Regions from separate parts of the Fictibacillus enclensis genome, predicted to be linked through region 3. Evidence: riboswitches for the same ligand, from Rfam matches in the RefSeq annotation. Region 3 holds a riboswitch; each other region holds the start of a gene.
What was found. Region 3 has a riboswitch for S-adenosylmethionine ahead of QNH15_RS05975 (methionine ABC transporter ATP-binding protein). Riboswitches for the same ligand answer to the same signal wherever they lie in the genome.

Region 1 (3,756 bases), 2.3 Mb from region 3:
AACGCCCTAAGGTTGCAAAGGATCAAATTGTGAAGGTGGAGTCTGGTGATGCCTGCGATTATCAGAAAATGGGTACTTTCAGCTGCTGGGATTCTGATTCTCATTATGGCAGCTTATGGCTTGTTAACGGGAAAGTGACCACCTATCCTTTTATCGTAAATGTCAAAAAAATCCAAAAAAGCTTCGGTCATGCTTAGCATACCGAAGCTTTTTTGTGTGAATCAGCCTGTTCTTTTTGAAAGAGAAAGATTGCTGGTTTTTTTGTTTTTACGGAGGCTGTACACGATGCCCGCCACCCAGAGTACCCCAAGAATCGTATACACGGACTGTAAAGATGTTCCTGAAACCCCAACCGTTTGAAGGATGGTGCGGGCATTCGTAAAGATAATTAGTCCGCCCACCACAACACCGAGAATATGGGAAGGAATAATCTTAACAAGATAAGCTGCGATCGGTGCAGCAATCAATCCGCCGGCCATAAGGGCAATGACCCACATCCAGTTCACCTGATGCCAACCAAGGGAGATCAGGAAACCGATGGTTGCGGATAAGGCAACCGCAAATTCACTTGTATCAACAGAGCCAATGACTTTTCTTGTAGACGTTCCGTTTTTGGCCAGCAGGACCGGAGTGGCTACCGGCCCCCATCCTCCGCCGCCTGTCGCATCAAGGAATCCGGCAACCAATCCCAGGGGAATGAGCTGCTTGCGGCTGAACGCTTTTTCGTGCTCCGTTACTTTATTGTTCTTTTTAAATAAAAAACGGTAAAGAATATAAAATCCTAGAAATAGCAGGAAAAAGGATACATAAGGCTTTACAATGTCACCGGGAAGGCTTGACAAGAAGCAAGCGCCAGCGAAGGCACCGATTGATCCCGGAATAATAAGCCGATAGATAATCTTTTTATCCACATTTCCAAAGCGTATATGAGAAACCCCGGAAGCTGCAGTAGTAACGACTTCAGCAAAATGCACGGAAGCCGAGGCAACGGCGGGTGCGATTCCGAAGGCAAGCAGCAGGGAAGTTGAAGTCAGTCCGTAGGCCATACCGAGCGATCCGTCAATGAGTTGGGCCACGAGGCCGATTAGTGCCAAGACAATCAATTTTTTCATGGTTTACTCCTCCTGTCACGTAAAAAAAAAGACTCCTAACTACTGTTTGTTAAGAGCCTTCGGTTTTTCCGATCAGCTTAGTGTGATTAAATTAATATTTACTATATTCAATAACAGTGAACTCTGTCAATAATATTTAAACAAATTTTCAATAAATATTTTTTAATCCGATATGAATAATAGGGTTTCCTTTGTAATAAATATGTGGTATTATTTAAAAAAATAAAAAAACTTATCCAGAGTGGTGAAGGGAACTGGCCCGATGAAACCCGGCAACCTGCAATTTTTGCAAGGTGCTAACTCCAGCAGAATGTTTATTACATTTTGGAAGATAAGGTAATATGTTTACCTCGTCAGCCTTTCCGAAATGGGAAGTTTTTTTTATTGTCCAAAAGCGAGCAAACCAGAGAATAAGGAGGTTCTGATGTGGTAAACGGTCCAAACCAGGATGAAATTTTTGAGCAGTTGAAAGAAATGCTGAACAGTATAAGATATGGTTCCATTACATTGATTGTTCAAGATGGAAAACTGATCCAGATTGAAAAAAATGAAAAGGTTCGATTCAAGTAAACCATTCGCTGACTAGAAAACTAGAGGCGGATGCTTCCATATTTGTTGATATATCGGCCTTTTTTTATAAAAATGTGCAAAAGGATAAACATTTTGCATCGAGAGCCATATGCTTACTAAAAGGGGTGGTTTACTATGCTTAAGTATGATACATGGGAGGAGCAGGAACATGATTTCCCGTTCCCATCAGACAGCGAAACAAAAGGCGCGATGGAAGTCCTGCAATGGGCCTACGATTATTACGGAGATGAATTGGTTTATGCCTGCAGCTTTGGCATAGAGGGCAGCGTACTCGTAGATTTGATTTCAAAGGTCAAGCCCGATGCACGGGTTGTTTTTCTTGATACGGGCCTTCATTTTAAAGAAACCTATGAAGTTATTGAAAAAGCGAAAGAAAAATATCCGTCACTTAATATTGAAATGAAGAAACCGGCACTCACTGTCGCCGAACAAGCGGGCGAACATGGTGACGAACTATGGAAAAGGAATCCAAACCTATGCTGCCAAATCAGAAAGGTGATTCCACTTGAAGAAACACTGAGCGGTGCCTCAGCGTGGCTTTCAGGGCTCAGAAGAGAACAGTCAGAAACAAGGCGCAATACTCAATATGTGAATAAAGATAACCGCTTCAAATCCATTAAAATATGTCCGCTGATCCATTGGACGTATAAAGACATATGGAGATATGCACATAAACATAGTCTCCCCTATAATACGTTGCACGACCAGGGCTACCCGAGCATCGGATGTCAGCCTTGTACTCTTCCTGCCGATTGGGCGTCAGGAGATGCAAGATCTGGCCGTTGGTCCGGTCAGGGTAAAACAGAATGTGGTCTTCACCAATAATTTCAATTACAGGAGGAACAATTTAAATGGCTATTTTACCGCACGGAGGAAAACTCATTAACCGATACGAACCAGAATATTCAACAAACCATATTCAAAAAGAAGTGGAACTGGATGCCACCTCATTGAGCGATCTTGAGCTGATTGGGATAGGAGCATATAGTCCGATTACCGGATTTCTGACAGAAAAAGATTATTTATCAGTTGTAAACGATCTCCGTCTGGCAGATGGCGCAGTATGGAGTATTCCGATCGTCCTTCCGGTACAGGAAAAAACAGCACGTACCCTTTCAACCGGTGACGAAGTAAAGCTTACGTTTAACGGGGAAACCTATGGTGTCATCGAGGTGCAGGATGTTTACCGTCCGGATATTAAACATGAAGCACAGCAAGTCTATCAAACAACCGATGTTGAGCACCCGGGAGTAAAGAAGATTTTAGAACGCCCTTCCTATTATATTGGTGGTCCGGTTAAACTGGTAAAACGTCCGAAAAAGGACCGGTTCAATGAGTACCGTCTTGATCCAGCGGAAACCCGCAAAGAATTTGAGGAACGGGGATGGAAAACGATTGTGGGCTTCCAAACAAGGAACCCAGTTCACCGTGCACATGAATATATTCAAAAAACAGCGCTTGAGACAGTAGACGGACTTTTCCTTAATCCGTTGGTTGGTGAAACCAAATCAGACGATATTCCGGCTGATGTCCGTATGGAAAGCTATGAAATTCTGCTTAAAAACTACTATCCGAAAGATCGTGTGTTCCTGGCCGTATTCCCGGCAGCGATGAGATATGCCGGACCTCGCGAAGCTATTTTTCATGCCATGGTCCGTAAAAACTTCGGCTGTACACACTTTATCGTCGGAAGGGACCATGCCGGAGTCGGCAACTATTACGGCACGTATGATGCTCAGAAAATCTTCACCCGATTTACATCCGAAGAGCTCGGGATTACTCCGATGTTTTTCGAGCACAGTTTTTACTGTGTAAAGTGCGAGGGAATGGCATCTTCCAAAACATGCCCTCACGACAAGGAATATCATGTCATCCTTTCCGGAACAAAGGTAAGGGAATTGCTGAGAAACGGAGAGCTTCCACCAGCCGAATTCAGCCGCAAAGAAGTAGTGGAAGTCCTGATTAAAGGACTAAAAGAAAAAGAACCGGCAAAGGCATAAGGAGGAGCAAAATGAGTCAGGCACAAAACATTACATGGCACCAGTCGGCTGTA
Region 2 (3,756 bases), 150 kb from region 3:
TTTCATAAGTACATTTCCTGTACCTACGTGCACCCTGACCTTTCCTCCAAAAATACGGGCAAAAAAATAGTGACCGAATTCGTGAAGAAATGTGACGCCTGGTAATACCAAAAAAAACGAAAAGAAAAATTTCCAAATTTCTGTAAAGCCAAACAAAGCTGCCATCTCCCTTATCGTGTTACATGTTTTAACTTTTTTCCTAAAATGGCTCATAGCAAACATGTAATTTCATCCATATGAAAAAAGCCCGGCAGAACAGCTGCCGGGCTTTTGCACATTTATTAACCTTGGAATAGTGCCGAATGAAGAACTTCATTGGCAGCCGAAATAATATTGAACATAAATGCGCCCCACCAAAGCATGCGGCCGCGGGAGGATACTTTGCTCCATCTTGCACCATTGCCATGCTCTTTAAAGTAAATAAGGGCTGCTACTGCCGTAATATTAAAGAAAATCATGCTCCACCGGGCAACAGCCATGTACGCCGGGCTGACCAATCCGCCAGCAAGAAGCAATCCGTTGATTAGAAACAGCATATAGAAAAATGGAAGACTTTTCATGTCATCACTCTCTCCAATTGATGATCAAATCCTCATTTATTCTATCATCCTTACCTTCAATTTGGAACGGGTTTGTGCAATGGTTAACAATGTTGACACAATTAATGGAGAGAGGGGGTGTTTACCTTTTTTTCTGAGGAAGATTGATCACATCGGAAGAGGAAACCATGACCATAATGCTTCCACCGTATGCTTTTGCACGGATCAGGATGGGCTGATTATAACGGTTCTGAAAACGGAAGTCAGGACCGTACCAGCTTACCGTTGCATCCCGTCCTTTAGGAACATAGGGAACTCTGCGGGTATGGGAATACCGTTGAACAATGTGGAGTCCGGCACGGTCCACAGCATTAAAAAGGGTAGAAGAAACCTGGCAGATGCCGCCGCCTACTCCTTCGGACAGTTCGCCCCGGATAATCACCGGTGCACGCATATACCCTTTTTCCTTTGTTCGGTTTCCAACAACCCTATTAAAAGAAAAGGTCTCCCCGGGAAAAACAACATGATTATCAATGGCGTTGGCGGCCAATGAAATATTATGAATCCGTGAGGTATTGGAGCGGTTAAAGTAGGTCACATACTGGCCGAGGTGGTTGGTTCTTATGTTTCCGAGCAGCTCACTATCCACCCGGGGATGGACCGTCAGGCTTGGAATTTCTATCTTTGAGGGTCCTTTACTAAAGAACTTTGCATAAAATTTTTCCTTGAACGCCTCCCGATAAAGCTTCGAACCATTTTGCCCAGAAGATATTCCACCAGTATCATTGATCCGTGCATTGACAGGCGGCCGGTACACATGTCCTTCCAGCTTGTCCGTAAAGACCTTAAGCTTTTCGGTATCAAGAACAGGAGTCCCAGGAAGCGGCACCGTGAAATCCTTGCGCTGTATGATGGCAATTGTCTGGCCTTGCTGAACGAGTGAGATGCTGTCCGGCGTGTTGACAGGAACCGGCTGCACAAGCAGAAGCATACTCGTTAACCAAGAAAGTAACATAGTCGAAAACCTCCCAACAATTAGTATGATAAGGGTAACTTTTATTTATGTAAGAGATAAACAGAAGGAAGAAATTGAAAGTAGAAAAATTATCATTTTAAAAAGTTTTAATCTGTTTTTTCAGAAAGTTATTGACATTCAAATACATACCTGTTTTAATTACAAGTAATCCGATAAGGATTCCCTTTTATCAAAAACTACATACTCTATCTTATTAAGAGAGGTGGAGGGAATTGGCCCTATGAAACCTCGGCAGCGGACTCTTTTCAATTGAAGAGAACTGTGCCAAATCCAACAAGCCGCAAGCTTGGATGATAAGAGAAGCATGAACCGTACTTCTTCTTTACGTCCTTCTGGCACGTTGAAAGGAGTTTTTTATGTTTTTTTGAATAAAGGGAATTGAGCAACTGTACAAATTCACTAATAAAGTCGACCGGACAACCGGAGACCATTTTTGTTTATTAAAATGGCTCCGGTTGTTTTTATTTTGAACAGCTTTATTTAAAAAAGGAGGATGGGGCGAGTGGCATTATTACAGGTCAATGAGGTTGAAAAAAGCTTTGAAACCGTCAATGGCAAGGTTAAAGCGCTGGAACAAATCCAGCTTGATGTGGAGAAAGGGGAATTTATTACGGTAATCGGGCCGAGCGGGTGCGGGAAAAGCACCCTTTTAAAAATCGTGGCTGGGCTGGATACGGCCCATGAAGGTTCAGTTTGGCTGGATAACCGGAAAGTGACTGGACCGAGCATTGAAAAAGGATTTATTTTTCAGGAACCGCGGCTGTTTCCCTGGCTCACCGTTGAGAAAAATATAGCCGCCAATTTGCCAGTTAAGAACAAGGAGACAAAGGAAAGCGTAAAGCAGCTCATCGAACTGGTCCGTTTGAAAGGGTTTGAAAACTCCTATCCAAAAGAGCTCTCCGGCGGGATGGCACAGCGGGTAGCCATTGCCAGAGCCCTTCTTCGAAATCCGAAGGTGCTGCTGCTTGATGAACCGTTCGGAGCGCTTGATGCCTTTACCCGCTCTCATATGCAAGAGGTCCTGCTCGATATTTGGCAGAACAACCGTACGACCATGCTTTTTGTAACCCATGATATTGACGAAGCGATCTACCTGGCGACCAGGGTTGTCATCATGAATCCAAGGCCGGGAACCATCCGGGAAGTGATTCCGGTTGACCTTCCATATCCGAGAAAGAAAACAGATGCGTCTTTTCAGGAAATCCGCCAGCGTGTGCTGAGTGAATTTGAAAAAGTAGAAGAACACCAGGCAGCAGCGATTTGATTTAAAAGGAGATGAAAAAATGAGCAATCAAACTGGAGTATTAACACGATCAGGTGTTGAACACCCCCCATCAGTAAAGGAAACGGCTGTTAAAAGAAATCGTAAAAAGTTACCTTTATCCCATTGGATGCGGGGGCTTGCACTTCCTGTTCTTGTCGTTCTGATTTGGGAAGCAGCTGGTGCCTATGGATTGATTTCGGCTACATTGCTTCCAAGGCCCAGCGAAATCCTGGTGGCATTTAAGGATTTAATCGTTTCGGGCGAACTATTCGCTCACTTTAAAATCAGTCTTTTCCGGGCGATTCTGGGATTCTTGCTCGGCGGCGGGCTCGGACTTCTTGCAGGGCTGGCTGTAGGTTTTTCAAGCAAAACCGAACTAACATTGGATCCCACGCTGCAGATGATGAGAACCATCCCCTCCTTGGCGGTGATCCCATTGTTTATCCTTTGGTTTGGCTTTGGCGAATTATCCAAAATCCTTCTCATTTCAAAAGCTGCCTTTTTCCCTTTGTATGTTAACGCGTTTGTTGGAATTCGCGGAGTGGATTCAAAACTGTTTGATGTCGCAAAAGTGCTCGAGTTCAGTAAATGGAAGCAGATTACAACGCTTATCCTGCCAGCCGCCTTGCCAAACATTCTTCTTGGCCTGAGGCTGTCATTAGGAGCCGCCTGGCTGGCATTGGTAGCGGCTGAGCTTATGGGTTCCAGTGAAGGGATCGGCTACTTGATCATGGATGCACGCCAGTTTTCCCAGACGTCCATTGTTTTTGTAGGGATTATTATTTTCGCTGTATTTGGCAAAGCATCGGATTCATTGGTGAGATATTTCGAGAAGAGACTTCTGAAATGGCGTGACAGCTTTATCGGATGATTTGAAAAATAGTGATGGAGGTGCTTTAACATGGTTCAAACAAAAA
Region 3 (3,756 bases):
GACGAATGAAGCAAATGCGGCAGGCTTTGATGTGTTTATCTGCAGAACTGATGAAGATATCCAAAAGGCTGAGAAGTTTTTTGAAACCTGTGAAGGCATCGTAATCGAAGAGTATTTGGAAATTGAACACAATTACTGCGTTCAGTTTGCTTGTACATTTGATGAGAAGTTGATTTACCTTGGCAGTACCGTTCAAAATATTGATGAAAACGCAAAATATAAAGGAAACTGGGTGGACGAAGATTCCGAACCCGATAGCGAAGTCATTAAAATCGGCAGGCGAATTATGGAAGAGGGCTGTAAAAGAGGCTACAGGGGAATTGCCGGTTTTGATATTGCTGTTACGCCGGATGGAAGAAAGATCGCGTTTGATTTAAATTACAGGGTCAATGGTTCGACGGCGGCTCTGCTTTTGAAGGACAGCATCACTGAGCAGCTTGGGAAAAGGGTAGTCAAATATGTATCCTGGAAGTCGTCAGGCGGAATTGAACCGTTATACGACACGGTAAAACAAGCGATTGAAGACGGATATTTTGTGCCGCTTTCCATCTATAACGGAAGCGAAAGTCCCTATGAGGATGCGGATACACTGATTCAGGGACTGGTCCTTGGGGACAGCAGGTACGAAGCTGATCAAAAAGAACATATTTTTGAACGGGCTGGTCTGTCCTGAACCCGTCAACAAAAAAACTCCGATAAGGAGTTTTTTTGTGATTGTTTAGTGAAGTGGGGTTAGGGTAATTACTAATAAGAGAGCCATACGGATAAAGGAGGATAAGCAATGAGTAAAATGGTAATCGGGGTATATGATTCAGAAAGCGAAGCGATTGATCGCATTCAAGCATTGGTTGACCAGGGGTACAACGCCAAAGACATATCCATCCTGGCTAAAGACGATGGAACGATGGATCGGGTGGCTGACAAGACAAACGTTTCAGAAGAACATTTGGATGAAGATGTGAACGAAGCAGCCTATGGCACAATTGCCGGGTTTCTTTCCGGTATTGGCGGAGCCATTGCTGTTCCGGGTCTTGGCGTTCCTGGTATTGGGCCGCTCCTCGCCGCAGGGCCGTTTGCTTCCATGTTTTCGGAGGATTCAGAGGAAGACTTAAAAGAGCTCTTAATGTCCCTTGATTTGTCCGAACGAACGGCGGAACGTTATGTTCAGAAAGTGGAGCAGGGAAGTGTAATGGTTTTCCTTGAAAAGGATGCCGTAAAGCTTTAGAATAGGGCAATACATACTAACAATTCCAAGCGGATAGCTCGGAAAAACATTTGACAAATTGAAATCCCTGGTATATGATAGAGCACATCAAGTAAATATGACGTATTTCTTATCCAGAGAGGTGGAGGGACATGGCCCTTTGAAACCTCGGCAGCGGGTTTTTCGTTTTTTGAAAAAACACTGTGCCAATTCCACCAGGTTCCCTAAAGAACCTGGAAGATAAGAAGAGCAAATTTCTATTATGGAATTAACATTCTCTTCTTGTCTTGGAAGAGAATTTTTTATTGCAAAAAAAAACTGAATGGTTTTCTTATCCAGAGAGGTGGAGGGACTGGCCCTTTGAAGCCTCGGCAGCGGGTTTCCGGCAAACGGAAATACTGTGCCAATTCCGTCAAGCAGTGAGCTTGGGAGATAAGAAGAGAAGCTTTAATCATTATTAGCAGGCCTCTTCTTGTGTTCACAAGAAGAGGTTTTTTTGTTGGAGCAGTTTTGAAGGGGGAACACACGATTGATTCGATTTGAGGAAGTTACCAAGATTTATGAGAGCGGCAAAAACCAGGTCAAAGCACTTAACAATGTGAGCTTTGAAATAGATAAAGGAGAGATTTATGGAGTGGTTGGGTACAGCGGTGCAGGGAAAAGCTCGCTGCTGCGGTGTGTCAACTTGCTTGAGAAGCCTTCCTCCGGACGGGTGCTGGTGGACGGAGAGAACATGGCTGATCTTTCACCGAAAGGGCTCCGGAAAAAACGGAAAAACATTGGTATGATTTTTCAGCATTTCAATCTGCTGAATGCGAAAACGGTGTTTGATAACATAGCAACGCCTCTTTACCTCCAGGGAGAAAAGAAGAGTGTCATTAAAGAAAAAGTAAACAATCTGCTTGAGTTTGTCGGACTTTCCGAACATGGACATAAATACCCGGATCAGTTGTCAGGCGGTCAAAAGCAGCGGGTGGGCATTGCACGGGCGCTGTCTACGGATCCGGAGGTTCTGCTCTGTGATGAGGCCACCTCGGCGCTTGACCCGCAGACCACATCAAGCATCCTCGAGCTATTAAAAAAAATCAATAAGGAATATCACATCACTATTCTGATCATCACCCATGAAATGAATGTGATCCGTGAGATTTGCAGCTCGGTCGCGGTGATGGAGAAAGGTAAAGTGATCGAGAAGGGCAGTGTTTTTGAAGTCTTTTCCCGGCCGAAAACAGAAACCGCACGTCGATTTGTAAGCTCTGTCCTTCAGGATGAACTTCCTGATTCGCTGAAAACCATCTTGAGGAACCAGGACAAAAATCATCAGGTGTTCCGGATTGTTTTTACAGGAGCTTCAACAGGACAGCCGCTTTTATCTCAAATTGCAAAAAAGTTTGATGTCGATGTCAGCGTGCTGTACGGACATGTTACCGAACTGCAGGATGTTCCATTTGGAAATCTCGTAGTTCAGCTGATTGGGGACGAACTGGAAATCCGCAGGGCCGTCTTTTTTGCAGGACAGGGCGATGTGGAAGTAAGGGAGGTTATTGAACATGCCAGTTGATTGGAGTACATTCTGGGTCGACATCCTGGATGCGACCGGTGATACATTGATCATGGTCGGTGTTTCATTATTGGCATCGGCAGTGATCGGCATCCTGATCGGTATTATTCTCGTCGTAACGAGAAAAGGCCACATTCTTGAAAATTTACCTGTGTTTAATGTGCTGAATGCCATTGTGAACGTTCTCCGTTCCATACCGTTTATCATTCTCATGGTAGCCATCATTCCGTTTACACGTTTAGTTGTAGGAACATCCATCGGGACAGCGGCGGCGATCGTTCCGTTGATTGTATACGCAGGGCCTTATATCGCCCGGCTGGTGGAAAACAGCTTGCTGGAAATTGATCCGGGAATTGTGGAGGCTGCAGAAGCCATGGGTGCAACGCCTTGGCAAACCATTTTCCGCATCCTGCTCCCGGAAGCTTTCAGTTCATTGATCCTGTCATTGACCACCGCGACCATCGGTTTGGTCGGTGCATCTGCCATGGCTGGTGCAGTTGGAGGCGGAGGCCTTGGTGATTTGGCTATTGCTTACGGATACCAGCGGTTTGATACGGACGTTATGATTGTAACGGTGGTTCTGCTCATTATCCTGGTGCAAGGATTACAAAGCTCAGGAAATGTGATTTCAAGAAAATTAAGAAGAAGATAGCGAAAGAAAAGGGAGAGATACATCATGAAAAAATATTCACTTATCGTTTTAGTTATCGGGGTGCTGTTGTCGGCTTTCTTAAGCGGATGCAGCGGCGGAAGCAAAGAGGAAAAAGTAAAAATGGGCATTAGTGGATCGGACAGTGATGTCTGGAAATACATTGCGGAAAAGGCTAAAAAGGAAGGAATCGATCTTGAAATTGTGGAGTTTTCTGATTATGTTCGTCCCAACCAGGCCCTGGCGGACGGAGATATTGACGCAAACTCGTTCCAGACCATTTCTTACTTTAATTCCTTTAAAAAGGAACATAAATTGGATTTAGCACCGATTGCCACAACC

Region 1: another riboswitch for S-adenosylmethionine. It lies ahead of QNH15_RS20520 (YezD family protein); the one in region 3 lies ahead of QNH15_RS05975 (methionine ABC transporter ATP-binding protein).
Region 2: another riboswitch for S-adenosylmethionine. It lies ahead of QNH15_RS06750 (ABC transporter ATP-binding protein); the one in region 3 lies ahead of QNH15_RS05975 (methionine ABC transporter ATP-binding protein).

What each region holds. Positions count from the first base shown of each region.
Region 1 is NZ_CP126109.1:3,925,871-3,929,626, reverse strand. Features, by position in the region: gene QNH15_RS20530 (heavy metal translocating P-type ATPase) at 1-33, shown strand, start outside; gene QNH15_RS20525 (sulfite exporter TauE/SafE family protein) at 222-1,112, opposite strand; SAM riboswitch class I at 1,342-1,450, shown strand; gene QNH15_RS20520 (YezD family protein) at 1,566-1,682, shown strand; gene QNH15_RS20515 (phosphoadenylyl-sulfate reductase) at 1,818-2,528, shown strand; gene sat (sulfate adenylyltransferase) at 2,555-3,703, shown strand; gene cysC (adenylyl-sulfate kinase) at 3,715-3,756, shown strand, end outside.
Region 2 is NZ_CP126109.1:1,250,017-1,253,772, forward strand. Features, by position in the region: gene QNH15_RS06735 (site-2 protease family protein) at 1-222, opposite strand, end outside; gene QNH15_RS06740 (hypothetical protein) at 282-560, opposite strand; gene QNH15_RS06745 (VanW family protein) at 682-1,554, opposite strand; SAM riboswitch class I at 1,763-1,875, shown strand; gene QNH15_RS06750 (ABC transporter ATP-binding protein) at 2,069-2,839, shown strand; gene QNH15_RS06755 (ABC transporter permease) at 2,859-3,710, shown strand; partial or broken gene QNH15_RS06760 (LLM class flavin-dependent oxidoreductase) at 3,741-3,756, shown strand, end outside.
Region 3 is NZ_CP126109.1:1,098,706-1,102,461, forward strand. Features, by position in the region: gene QNH15_RS05965 (ATP-grasp domain-containing protein) at 1-673, shown strand, start outside; gene QNH15_RS05970 (YflT domain-containing protein) at 782-1,225, shown strand; SAM riboswitch class I at 1,332-1,451, shown strand; SAM riboswitch class I at 1,533-1,643, shown strand; gene QNH15_RS05975 (methionine ABC transporter ATP-binding protein) at 1,734-2,765, shown strand; gene QNH15_RS05980 (methionine ABC transporter permease) at 2,755-3,417, shown strand; gene QNH15_RS05985 (MetQ/NlpA family ABC transporter substrate-binding protein) at 3,442-3,756, shown strand, end outside.